Phytoactinopolyspora mesophila: one gene and its partner. The main gene of each other region encodes a partner of the protein of the gene in region 2 in a complex. Links are inferred from orthologs where the notes say so. Each region holds a gene or a part of one and is shown on either strand. Other genes may lie near its edges.

The links.
Region 1: the proteins of secA (region 2) and secY are in contact, whole or in part, in a crystal structure (PDB 3DIN), measured with the Thermotoga maritima proteins. The link is inferred for Phytoactinopolyspora mesophila from one-to-one orthologs. Residues at the interface, in WP_004082002.1 of Thermotoga maritima: Glu261, Ala262, Arg263, Lys300, Ala301, Arg302, Thr303, Ile304, Ile305, Leu323, Tyr324, Asp325, Pro326, Val329, Ser330, Tyr333, Ile336, Lys340, Phe345, Val349, Glu363, Phe364, Tyr374, Ser375, Gly376, Gly377, Glu393, Ile395, Thr482, Ser483; in WP_004081795.1 of Thermotoga maritima: Glu108, Gly109, Glu110, Glu111, Ala236, Glu237, Arg238, Arg239, Ile240, Thr241, Ile242, Gln243, Tyr244, Ala245, Arg246, Arg247, Val248, Thr249, Gly250, Arg251, Arg252, Val253, Tyr254, Gly256, Ala257, Ser258, Thr259, Tyr260, Leu261, Pro262.

The regions. Positions count from the first base shown.
Region 1 is NZ_WLZY01000003.1:253,103-259,246, forward strand. The notes cover bases 28-2,825. They hold secY (preprotein translocase subunit SecY), read right to left. Parts: upstream 2,183-2,825; coding sequence 872-2,182; downstream 28-871. Other genes in these bases: map (type I methionyl aminopeptidase), read right to left, coding at 28-283; F7O44_RS10950 (adenylate kinase), read right to left, coding at 300-875; rplO (50S ribosomal protein L15), read right to left, coding at 2,367-2,819; rpmD (50S ribosomal protein L30), read right to left, coding at 2,812-2,825. Outside these bases: more of map, read right to left, coding at 1-27; more of rpmD, read right to left, coding at 2,826-3,006; rpsE (30S ribosomal protein S5), read right to left, coding at 3,003-3,620; rplR (50S ribosomal protein L18), read right to left, coding at 3,673-4,056; rplF (50S ribosomal protein L6), read right to left, coding at 4,060-4,599; rpsH (30S ribosomal protein S8), read right to left, coding at 4,622-5,029; F7O44_RS10990 (type Z 30S ribosomal protein S14), read right to left, coding at 5,137-5,322; rplE (50S ribosomal protein L5), read right to left, coding at 5,353-5,919; rplX (50S ribosomal protein L24), read right to left, coding at 5,936-6,144. UniProt on the Escherichia coli protein: The central subunit of the protein translocation channel SecYEG. Consists of two halves formed by TMs 1-5 and 6-10.
Region 2 is NZ_WLZY01000005.1:256,443-263,107, forward strand. The notes cover bases 1,931-5,249. They hold secA (preprotein translocase subunit SecA), read left to right. Parts: upstream 1,931-2,235; coding sequence 2,236-5,049; downstream 5,050-5,249. Other genes in these bases: F7O44_RS16050 (GNAT family N-acetyltransferase), read right to left, coding at 1,931-2,025; F7O44_RS16060 (SGNH/GDSL hydrolase family protein), read left to right, coding at 5,139-5,249. Outside these bases: F7O44_RS16045 (winged helix-turn-helix domain-containing protein), read left to right, coding at 1-812; more of F7O44_RS16050, read right to left, coding at 907-1,930; more of F7O44_RS16060, read left to right, coding at 5,250-6,131; F7O44_RS16065 (Rv3235 family protein), read right to left, coding at 6,185-6,665. UniProt on the Escherichia coli protein: Required for protein export, interacts with the SecYEG preprotein conducting channel.

The DNA of each region.
Region 1 (6,144 bases), on a different replicon or contig from region 2:
CACCCGGCTCGAAGGGTGTGTCGTTCGGGATGCCGTGCACCACGACGTCGTTGACGGAGACGCAGACCGTGGCGGGGAACCCGTGGTAGCCCAGGAAGTTCGACGTCGCGCCGCGCGCCGAAAGCTCCCTACGGGCGATCGCGTCCAACTCCAGCCCGGTGGCACCTGGCTGCACCGCCTCGCGCATCACGGCGTGAATTTCGGCGACCACACGCCCGGCCGCTCGCATGCCCGCGAGGTCAGCCTCGCTCTTGATCTCCAAGTCCGAACGCCGTGTCCGCATCAGTCCGGCTGTCCAGCTACCGGCCGTCCGCGGTGATCGCCTTCTCGACCCGGACGGCGACCTCCTCGATCGGACCCGTTCCGTCGACCCGGACCAGCACGCCACGTTCGGCGTACAGCGCCGTCAACGGCGCGGTTTGTTCGTTGTAAACCCGGAGCCGGTTGCGGATGACCTCTTCGGAATCGTCCGTGCGGCCTTCGTCGGCCGCACGCTTCAACAGCCTGGACACGATTTCGTCTTCGTGGACAACCAGTTCGATGGCATGTTCCAGCGAAGCATTCTGCTCGCTCAGCACCGAATCGAGAAAGTCCACCTGCGCGGTGGTTCGCGGATATCCGTCGAGTAGAAAACCGCCGGCGGCGTCCGGCTGCGAGAGCCGGTCCCGAACCATGTTGTTGGTGACCTCGTCCGGTACGTAGTCGCCGGCGTCCATGTATCGCTTCGCTTCGATACCGAGCGGCGTGCCTTCGGAGACGTTGGCTCGGAAGATATTGCCGGTGGAGATCGCCGGAACGCCGAAATACTCCGCCACCAGCTCGGCTTGGGTCCCCTTGCCGGACCCAGGAGGGCCCATGATCAGTAAACGCGTCACTTCAAGAAACCCTCGTAGTTGCGTTGCTGAAGTTGGCCCTCGATCTGCTGCACCGTCTGGAGGCCCACCCCGACCATAATCAAGATACTGGTGCCTCCGAAGGTATTGCTGAACGCCATACCCTGGCCCGGATTGATGACGTTGAACGCCATCAGTGGCAACAGTGCCACCAGCCCAAGATAGATCGAGCCTGCGGACGTGATGCGGTTCAGAATGTAGGTCAGGTATTCCTCGGTCGGCCGGCCTGCCCGGATGCCCGGAACGAAGCCGCCGTACTTCTTCATGTTGTCCGAGATGTCCTTCGGACTGAACGTGATGCTCACGTAGAAGAAGGCGAATCCGACGATCATGAAGAAGTAGAACGCCAGGTACAGCGGGTGGTCCCCACGTTGGAAGTGCCGCTCGACCCAGCCTGCCCACGCAGTATCGGCGTTGAACTGCGCGGCCAGCATCGGTACATAAAGCAGTGACGACGCGAAGATGACCGGGATGACGCCAGCCTGGTTGATCTTCAGCGGAATGTATGTGGACGAGCCACCGTACATCTTCCGCCCGACCATCCGCTTGGCGTACTGGACCGGTATTCGACGCTGCGCCAGCTCGACGAAGACAATCAGCGCGACCACAACCAGGGCGACCACGAGAACCAGAGAGAAGATGCCCCAGCCGCGAGTGACCTGGATGTTCCAGAACATGCTCGGCACACTGGCCACGATCTGGGTGAAGATCAGCAGCGACATCCCGTTGCCGATACCCCGGTCGGTGATGAGCTCTCCCAGCCACATGACCACCGCGGTACCGGCCGTCATGGTCAGGATCATGATCGCCAGCCACGCAACAGAGTTGTTGACGACGATGTCCTCACCACATTGCGGGAAGAACCGGCCACTCTCCACGAGCGTGACGATGGTGGTGGACTGCAGAACTGCCAAGCCGATCGTCAGGTATCGCGTGTACTGCGTGATCTGCGCCTGACCGGACTGCCCTTCCTTCTTCAGGGCCTCCAGCTTCGGAATGACAACAGTCAACAGCTGGAAGATGATCGCGGCTGTGATGTAGGGGATGATCCCGAGCGCGAAGATCGCCAGCTGGAGCAGAGCTCCACCAGTAAACAGGTCAAGCATCCCGTATAGCCCGAAGCCCTCTGACTCCCGAGCCTGTTCGGTACAGATCTTGACCGAATTCACGTCGACGTTCGGCGTGGGTATGGCCGAACCAAGCCGGAACAGCACAATGATGCCCAGCATGAACAGCAGCTTCTGGCGCAGGTCAGGCGTACGGAACGCCTGAGCGAACACTCTGAGCACTTTGGCTGCCTCCTGGATGCCGGCGACGCCGCCGGGTCTGGGTGATGAGAAACCGTCAGCGGGCTACCGCCACACGGTTTCCCACTCCCGGGACGATAACCTATCCGGCCGCCCAGGACCTACTCTGGTTCGCACGGCGATAGCCGCGCGGAGCAAGTTCACCGGGCGCCCGGACAGACGATTCCTACAGTTCAGTTGTACTGCCGCCAGCGGCAGCGATCTTTTCCTTGGCGGAGCCGGAGAACGCGTGCACTGTCACATCGAGCTTGACCGTGACTTCGCCGCTGCCGAGGATCTTCACCGGGTGACCGCTGCGTACGGCACCATTGGCGACAAGGTCGTCAACTGTGACCGTTCCACCCTCGGGGTACAGCGAGGCCAGCTTGTCCAGGTTGACGACCTGGTACTCGGTGCGGAAGGGATTCTTGAATCCCTTCAGCTTCGGCAACCGCATGTGCACCGGCATCTGACCGCCCTCGAAGCGAGCAGGTACCTGGTTGCGTGCCTTGGTTCCCTTGGTTCCGCGGCCGGCGGTCTTGCCCTTGGACGCCTCACCACGGCCGACCCGGGTCTTCGCCTTCTTGGCGCCCGGAGCCGGTCGCAGGTGGTGCGGCTTGAGCGGGGATGGATTACTCATCGCCTTGGTCAACCTCCTCGACGGTGACGAGGTGCGACACCGTCTTCACCATGCCGCGGATCTCGGGACGGTCGTCTTTGACGACCTCGTCGCCAATTCGCTTCAGACCTAAAGAACGCAACGAATCGCGCTGCACCGAGGTTCCGCCGATCTTGCTCTTGACCTGTCGGATGCGAAGGCTGCTCACGAGTTCGCCTCCGCTCTGGCCCGAAGCAGCGCTGCCGGTGCCACCTCTTCCAGCGGCAACCCGCGCCGTGCGGCCACCTGCTCCGGCCGCTCGAGCTGGCGCAACGCCGCAACCGTGGCGTGCACGATGTTGATCGCGTTGGACGAGCCCAGCGACTTACTCAGAATGTCGCTGATACCCGCCGCCTCCAGCACGGCGCGGACCGGACCACCCGCGATCACACCGGTACCGGGAGAGGCGGGACGTAGCAGTACTACGCCTGCGGCCTTCTCGCCCTGCACCGGGTGCGGGATCGTGCCCTGAATGCGCGGCACCTTGAAGAACTGCTTCTTGGCTTCTTCGACGCCCTTGGCGATAGCCGCCGGCACCTCTTTGGCCTTGCCGTAGCCCACTCCGACCGTGCCGTCGCCGTCTCCGACCACCACAAGCGCGGTGAAGCTGAAACGACGGCCACCGGACACGACCTTGGCGACTCGGTTGATGGCGACGACGCGCTCGATGTAAGCGGTCTTGTCCGCCCCGCCGTCACCGCGACGGTTGTCGCGGTCGCCACGGCCACGGCGCTCGCGGCGCTCGCCACCCGCACCGCCACCGCGGCGCTGTGGTTCAGCCATGATGTCCTCTTTCCTTCGAATTCGTCGTCGATCTCATTGGTCGCCCTCGGATCTAAAGTTCCAGGCCCGACTCACGGGCGCCGTCGGCCACCGCCGCGACCCGGCCGTGGTACCGGTTGCCTCCGCGGTCGAAAACCACCGACTCGACGCCGGCTGCCTTCGCCCGCTCGCCCACCAGCTCGCCCACGCGACGTGCCTTCGCACGCTTGTCACCCTCGAGTGCACGCAGGTCGGCTTCCATGCTCGAAGCCGAGGCGATGGTGTGGCCGGTGGTGTCGTCGACAACCTGGGCCACCATGTGCCTCAGCGACCGGCTGACAACCAGCCGCGGACGCTGGGCCGTTCCGTTGACCTTCTTACGAACCCGCAGGTGACGCCGCGCCCGCGCGGAAGCTTTGTCGCCCCGCCGTACGCGACCGTTGATCGCGATACCCATCGTTTACTTACCAGCCTTTCCGACCTTGCGCCGGACATGCTCGCCCGCGTAGCGGATTCCTTTGCCCTTGTACGGCTCCGGAGGCCGCAGACCGCGGATGCGGGCCGCGATGTGACCAACCCGCTGCTTGTCGATGCCCGACACCGAGAACTTGGTCGGCGACTCCACCGCAAACGTGATGCCCTCCGGGGCCTCTACGAGGATGGGGTGGCTGTAACCCACCGCGAACTCGAGATTCGAGCCCTTCGCGGTGACGCGGTACCCGACGCCGACGATCTCCAGCTTCTTTTCGTATCCGCTCGTGACGCCTGTGACCATGTTCGCCACCAGTGTGCGGGTCAGCCCGTGCAGCGCCTTGTTACGACCCTCGTCATCCGGACGCCGCACCTCGAGGGTGCCGTCTTCGGCACGCTCCAGATCGATCGTCTCGGGCAGCGTGTGCTCGAGCGTTCCCTTCGGTCCCTTGACCGTGACACCACGACCTTCGATGGACACATCGACACCCGCGGGGACGGGAATGGGAAGTTTGCCAATACGCGACATGTTCCTTCTACACTCCTTCCCGCTACCAGACGTAAGCGAGGACTTCCCCGCCTACTCCCTGTTTGGTGGCTGCTCGATCCGTGAGCAAGCCGTGTGATGTCGAGATGATCGCGACGCCGAGACCACCGAGAACCTTGGGCATGTTGTTCGCCTTGGCGTACACCCGCAGACCCGGCTTACTAACCCGGCGCAGGCCGGCGATGGAACGCTCCCGCGTGGGTCCGTACTTCAGGGTCAACACGAGCGACTGGCCGGCGACACCCTCGGGGGTGTCTTCAACCTTGAAGCTGCTGATGAAGCCCTCTTGCTTGAGGATCTCGGCGATGTGCGCCTTGAGCTTGCTGTGCGGCATCGCCACGGTGTCGTGGTATGCCGAATTGGCGTTGCGCAGACGGGTCAGCATGTCTGCGATGGGATCAGTCATGGTCATGGTCGTATGTGCCACTTTCCCGCCGGGGTTTCCGATGCTCGGACCTACGGCGATGGGGGTATGTCACCAGCTTGGCCAATCAGCTCAGCCAATGACCGGGTTGACGATTACCAGCTTGACTTCGTCACGCCGGGCAATTCACCGCGGTGCGCCATCTCGCGCAGGCACACCCGGCACAGACCGAACTTGCGGTACACCGAGTGCGGACGGCCACACTTCTGACACCGTGTGTATGCCCGAACCGCGAACTTAGGCTTCCGCTTGGCCTTGTTGATCAACGCTTTCTTGGCCACGTCTAGTTCTCCCTGGTCATGGTCGCGTGGTCACTGCTCCTTGAAGGGAAAACCGAGATGCCGAAGCAACGCGCGCCCTTCGTCGTCGTTCGTAGCAGTGGTGACGACCGTGATGTCCATACCTCGCACCCGGTCGATCTTGTCCTGATCGATCTCGTGGAACATCGACTGCTCGTTGAGGCCGAACGTGTAGTTGCCTCGCCCGTCGAACTGCTTCGGCGAGAGCCCCCGGAAGTCACGGATACGCGGCAAGGCGATAGTCACGAGGCGGTCGAGGAACTCCCACATGCGGTCACCACGGAGCGTGGTGTGCGCGCCGATCGGCATGCCTTCGCGCAGCTTGAACTGCGCGATCGACTTGCGAGCCTTGGTCACCGCGGGCTTCTGGCCGGTGATGTTGGCCAGGTCACGGATGGCTCCATCGATCAGCTTGGCGTCCCGAGCCGCTTCACCCACGCCCATGTTCACCACGACCTTCGAGACCGTGGGGACCTGCATGATGTTGGCGGTGCCGAACTCGTCCCGCAACGCGGACACGATCTCGTCGCGGTAGCGCTGCTTGAGGCGAGGGATTGTGGTTGTCGCTGTGTCGTTCATCAGCCTTCCCTGCCCATCAAATCGTCTCGCCGGTTCGCTTCGCATACCGGACTTTCTTGCCGTCGTCGTCGAACCGGTAGCCGACCCGGGTGCCGACGGTCTTCGTCGTGCCTTCGACGTCGGTTTCCACGGCGAGCTGCACGTTCGACACGTGAATCGGCGCTTCCTGGTGGACTATTCCGCCACCTTCGCTGCCGCGTGCCGTACGGCTCGGCTTCGTGTGCT
Region 2 (6,665 bases):
ACGAAGTCAAGAGACTAGGCCCGGTCACTGCCGGTGAGATCCAGGACGACGCGCCGGCGTCCAAGGACCACTGGGGATGGAACTGGTCGGACACCAAGTCCGCCCTCGAATACCTGTTCTGGGCCGGCCGAGTTACGGCAGCCGGCCGCAACAGCTCATTCGCCCGACTCTACGACCTGCCTGAACGGGTGCTGCCTGCCGAAGTCTTCGCCGCGCCGACGCCGTCGGCCGAAGAAAGCTACCGCGAGCTCATCCGACTGGCTGCCCGGGCGCACGGCGTAGGCACCGAGCAGTGCTTCCGAGACTACTTCCGCCTGTCACCCAAACAAGCGCGCACCGCTGTGGCCGAGCTTGTCGAGGCGGGAGAACTGCTGCCGGTCGAGATCGAGGGCTGGAAACGGCCGGCCTTCCTTTTCTGGGACGCGCGCATGCCCAGACGGATCAACGCCCGGGCGTTACTGAGCCCGTTCGATTCACTCGTCTGGGAACGCGCTCGCACCGAAGCGCTGTTCGGTTTCCGGTATCGGCTCGAGATCTACGTGCCCAAACCCAAACGCGTGCACGGTTACTACGTCCTGCCATTCTTGCTCGGCGATCAGCTGGTGGCCCGGGTCGATCTCAAAGCGGACCGGCAGGCCGGTGTCCTCCGGGTCCAGGCCGCCTGGGCCGAGCCGGAGGCCCCTGGTGAGACTGCCGCGGAGCTCTCGGCAGAACTCATCTCCATGGCCCGGTGGCTCGAGCTGGACGACGTCGCCGTCGCAGGTCACGGTGATCTCGCGCCCGCATTGGACGTAGCGGTCCGTCGTTCTTAGTCCGCACCCCGCACCACATCGTGGCCTTCCCGAGTGGTCACCTCTCGGCCGGCCGGCTTCCCTCGCGTCGCACCTGGTGTTCTACACCCAAGGGTCAAGCGAGATCGGTGGGGAGGAGATCGTAGCGATGGTGATCGGCTGTGCTGCCGTCGCTGCGCATCAGGTCGGCTCGTTGCGCGCCGATGTAGCGGAAGCCGGCCCGCTCGATCACCTTGCGGGACCCCTCGTTTCCCTCCGCGTGTTCGATGATGAGCCGCCGAAGGCCGAGGCCGCCGTCCTCGGTCGGGAGGAACGCATGCCGGATCACCATCTGGGTCGCCTCTGAGGCGATACCGCGGCCGCGCGCCGACGGATGGACGTGGTAGCCGATCGAGCCTTGATCGTTGCGGTGACCGAACAGTCGCAACCCGAACGTGCCGATGGACGGTCCGCCCTCGGGACGGACCGCGGCCCAATGCACTATCCGGCCCGAAGCGGCGTCCTCCCGGGTGCTGTGGATGAAATTCACGGCGTCGTCGATGGTGTAGGGACTCGGCAGGCCGCTCAGCCAGTACTGAGTCTGTGGGTCGCTGCATGCCTCGGCCACGGCGCCGGCGTCGGTGTCCTCGAGCGGGCGCAATGTCACGCGCTCCCCGCGAATCACCGGCGCATCGAGCCAGCGCGAGGCCGGCGTCATCGGATCGCCGGCGCACAGCGTCGCCACCCAGGCGTCCCGCCGCTTGCCGCGTTGGGGCTGCCCGCCCCGGACGAGCCCTTCGTGGCGGAAACCGGTGGCCCATGCCACCCTCCGGGAAGCCCAGTTCCCCACGTATGCCCACCATACGAGGTGGGTCAGGCCGAGGGAGTGGTGGTTCAGGACCCGCTCGGCGACGAGCCGCACGGCATGGGAGGTGAGCCCGCGCCCGCGCGCTTTCGGATCGGTCCAGAATCCGATCTCCCCAAGGCCGTCGCCGGTCAGGGTGACACCTATGGTTCCGTCCAGCCGGCCCGTGAGAGGCTCCCGGATGGCCCAAATGAGCGAGGTCGCGTTTGCCCAGCCGCCGGCCACCACGGTATTGACGAATGTCTCAGCATCGGCCCTGGTGTACGGGGACGGCACGGTGGTGCCGTCCTGAATCGCCGGGTCCTGGCAGAGTTCGGTGATGCGATCGATGTCGGCCCGGACCGGCATCGACAGCAGTACGCGCTCGCTCTTGAGCTCGAATGGTTCCATGGCTCGTATAGTGCCCATGACGGGTGTACCGAGGGCAACTAGAATTCATCGCATGGCCCGTCGTGGTGGCGGATGTGGGCGCGCAGGAAACTGGGCGCCTATCCGAGCCGTTATCGATTCGGGGTTCGCCACGTACCATGGGGGGTTGGGGCCACCAGCTTGAGGTACCCCATGCCGCCTCGCAGAAACATCGCCTAGGAGTTGACCCTCGTGCCCATTCTTCTCGACAGGATTCTTCGCGCCGGAGAAGGCAAGGCTCTCAAACGTCTCGAGGCGATAGTCAAGCAGGTCAACAGCATCGAACAAGACTTCGTCGACTTGTCCGACGGCGAGCTTCGCGGGATGACCGACGAGTTCCGCAAACGGTACGACGACGGCGAGAAGCTCGACGATCTCCTGCCCGAGGCATTCGCCACCGTGCGTGAAGCAGCGAAACGTACGCTCGGGCAGCGGCACTTCGACGTTCAGATCATGGGCGGAGCCGCGCTGCATCTCGGCAACATCGCTGAGATGAAGACCGGTGAGGGCAAGACCCTGGTGGCCACGTTGCCCGCTTACCTCAACGCGTTGTCCGGCGACGGCGTGCACATCATCACGGTCAACGATTACCTCGCGGGCTTCCACGCCGAGTGGATGGGGCGCATCCACCGTTTCCTCGGCCTCGAGGTCGGCGTGATTCTCAACGGCCTGACATCAGCCCAGCGCCGCGCCGCATACGCCGCGGACATCACCTACGGAACCAACAATGAGTTCGGCTTCGACTACCTCCGCGACAACATGGCGCAGCGCACGGAAGACATGGTCCAGCGCGGCCACAACTTCGCGATCGTCGACGAGGTGGACTCCATCCTCATCGACGAGGCCCGTACACCGCTGATCATCTCCGGACCAGCCGATCAGCCGACCAAGTGGTATAGCGAGTTCGCCAAGTTCGTCCAGCGGTTGCACCGCGACAGCGACTACGAGGTCGACGAGAAGAAGCGCACCGTGGGTGTGCTCGAACCGGGCATCGAGAAGGTCGAAGACTGGCTCGGCATCGACAACCTCTACGAGAGTGCGAACACCCCGCTTATCCAATACTTGAACAACTCGATCAAGGCCAAGGAGTTGTACCGGCTCGACAAGGAGTACGTCATCGTCGACGGGGCCATCCTGATCGTCGACGAACACACCGGCCGGGTCCTGTCCGGACGCCGTTACAACGAGGGCATGCACCAGGCGATCGAGGCCAAAGAAGGTGTGGAGATCAAGCAGGAGTACCAGACCCTGGCGTCGGTGACCCTGCAGAACTATTTCCGCCTCTACGAAAAGCTGTCCGGTATGACCGGAACCGCCATGACTGAGGCGAGCGAGTTCGACAAGATCTACAACCTCGGCGTGATCCCGATCCCACCGAACCGTCCGCTGGCCCGGATCGACAACGACGACCAGATCTACCGCACCGAGAGCGCGAAGTTCGATGCCGTGGCGGACGACCTCGCCGAACGGCACAAGAAGGGCCAGCCGGTGCTCGTCGGCACCACCAGTGTCGAGAAGTCGGAGCGGCTGGCGCAGATGCTGCGCAAGCGTGGCGTCCCGCATGAGGTACTCAACGCCAAGCAGCACGACCGTGAGGCCGCGATCATCGCCCAGGCGGGTCGCCGGGGTGCGGTGACGGTGGCCACCAACATGGCCGGTCGTGGTACCGACATCATGCTTGGCGGAAACCACGAGTTCATGGCCGCCGCCGAGCTCAAACAGCGTGGCCTGGACCCCGTGGAGAACCCCGAAGAGTACAGCGCCGCTGAGAAGGCGATTCTCGAGAAGTACGAGTCGCAGGTCGCGGCGGAACGCGACGAGGTCCGGCAATTGGGCGGACTCTACGTGCTCGGCACCGAGCGGCACGAGTCCCGGCGGATCGACAACCAGCTGCGCGGCCGGTCCGGCCGGCAGGGCGATCCTGGTGAGTCGCGGTTCTACCTCTCGCTGGAAGACGACCTCATGCGGCTGTTCAAGTCCGACTGGGTCGAGATGATCATGCGTACGCTCAACCAGCCGGACGACGCGCCCATCGAACACAAGCGTGTGAGCAGTGCGGTCAAGAGTGCTCAGTCTCAGCGCGAGGCCCAGAGCTTCGAGATGCGTAAGGACGTCCTGAAATACGACGACGTTCTGAACCGCCAGCGCCAGGTCATCTACGAAGAGCGTCGCCGTGTCCTGGGCGGCGAAGACCTCCATGAGCAGGTTCTGGGCATGATCGACGACGCGGTCGGCGGGTATGTCCGCGCCGCCACCAGCGACGGATTCCCGGAAACATGGGATCTCGAGCAACTCTGGACGGCGTTGAAGACCCTCTATCCCATCTCGCTCGACATCGACGAGCTGATCGGCGAAGCCGGTGGCCGCGAACGGCTCTCGTCGGAGTCACTGGTCGAGAAGGTCCGGGCCGACGCCCAGGCCGCCTACAAGAACCGTGAGGAGACACTCGGCGCTGAGGTCATGCGCGAGCTCGAGCGCCGGGTGCTGCTGACGGTTATCGACCGCAAATGGCGTGAACACCTTTACGAGATGGATTACCTCCGGGAGGGCATCGGGCTGCGGGCGTTTGCTCAGAAGCAGCCGCTCGTGGAGTACCAGCGCGAGGGCTTCGATTTGTTCGCCGCCATGATGGACGGCATCAAAGAGGAATCGGTTGGGCTGCTGTTCAACCTCGAAGTCCAGGTCAAGCCGAAAGACGGCGAGCAGGCAGCTGACGATTCCACCCCCGTCGTCGAAGCCCAAGGGCTCACCCCGGCCCGCCGTCCGGCACAGTTGCAATACACCGCGCCCACCGTGGACGGCGACGCGGGTGTTCAGCGCCGAACCGAGCGCACCGCGCCGGTGGCCTCAGGACCCGGGGGAGCACGGGGGGCGCACGCGGCGACACAGGAAGACGGCGACGGTGAGTTTGACGGTGTGTCCCGCAACGCACCTTGTCCGTGTGGTTCCGGCAAGAAGTTCAAGCGTTGCCACGGTGATCCGAAGCAGCGCGCCGCGATGAACTGAGGGGGTCCGCGGCCCCGGGCGGAGGCGGACTTCTGGCCAGTTCTACCGAATGGGTATCGCGATAGAAGATCGTCCTTTATCGTTTCGTTATGGTAGATCGTCCCCTCGTCAGTAGAAGTCGCGTCCGCCGCCCCGTGTTCGTCGTTGCCCTCGCGATCGTCACGGGCTTGGCACTGCTGGTACCGGCCGGTGCGGCCGCCGCGCTGGCCGCCAAGCCGGGGGACGGGTTCGAGAAGTCGCTGATCCGCGTTGTCCGGAACGATCAGTTCATCGATACCGCGCCGGCCGGCGTCGTCTCGCTCGGGGATTCGTACTCGTCGGGGTTGGGTGCGGGGAGCTACGACGACGATTGCGATCGCACGCCGCAGGCGTGGGGCATGCTCATCTTCGCCGACGAGGTGTCGCGTGAAGACCGGTTGTTACTCGCATGCTCGGGCGCCGTCGTCGACGACGTTTACGACCAGCTCGACGATCTGGCGGAGGCCGGCCCCTCTGGCGGCAGGCTGATCACGCTGACCGTAGGAGGTAACGACATCGGCTTCGCCGGCGAGCTGGCGAGTTGCTTCGTTCCTTTTGTCGGTTGTGCGGGCCGTGAGACGACGTTGATGAACCGCATCGACGCACTTGTCGACCCTCTGACCGAGCTGTATGTCGATGTTCAGGCGGCCAACCCGGGCGACGTGCTGATCGTGGGCGGTTACCCGTTGCTGGTGCCTGATCCTGAAGTCCGCAGCAGCTGCCGGGCGCTCACTCCGTTGCTGAGCACCGCGGAGCGGGAGATGATCCGGCGCCTCGGCGTCGCACTCAACCAAGCGATCGAGGAAGCCGCGTCGGCGGCCGGTGTGCGCTCGGCGGGCGCGCAGCTCGAGGCGGTATTCGACGGGCACGAGGCGTGCGCCAACGGCCCGGATGACTGGCTCAACGGCCTCAAGCTGGGAAGCGGGTCACAGGAGCCAGACCCAGACGCACCGGAGACCCGCTGGGACGCGTTCGCCTCTTTCGTGCGTGAGTCGTTCCACCCGAACGTGGCTGGCCAAGCCGGCTACGCCGATGCGTTCACTACGGTGTGGGGCACCCACTAGTGCCGCTGATTCGCAGCCGCAGGGCAGCCTGGGCGGCGTCGAAGCGCGGGTCGTCAGACAAACTGGAGCGTTGTGCATTGCCACTGGTCCCCGGTGGCTTCCAGGCGTAGAGCCAGTGCCCGCACCCTGCTTCCGATCTGAAGGACGGCGCATGCCTCGACCACGGCCGGGTTGACCTCACAGACGCGCAGCGCGCGCACGGTAGGTGTCGCCGTCGAGACGGCTCGCGGCCGGGCGGCGATCCGGTGTTCCAGGCCCTGGTAGACGGCGTCGTTGGTCCACCGTGACAGCTGCTGAACCGGGCGACGCCCGTACAACGTCTCAATCAAGGCCTGCACGATCATCGCGCACCAGCGGCGTGGCTCTGGTGGGCCCGCCGCGGCCGCGATCGGTGGCGGGATGGCGCCAGCCGGCCGGCGAGCACGCTTGTTCGCGGCCCGGGTGCGGGCCGACAGGGCGAGGGTGCCTTGGACCGGAACGCCGTCCGTCGCGCGGCGGGTCCGCGCCAGGGGAGGTCGCAACTCGGCGGTCTCG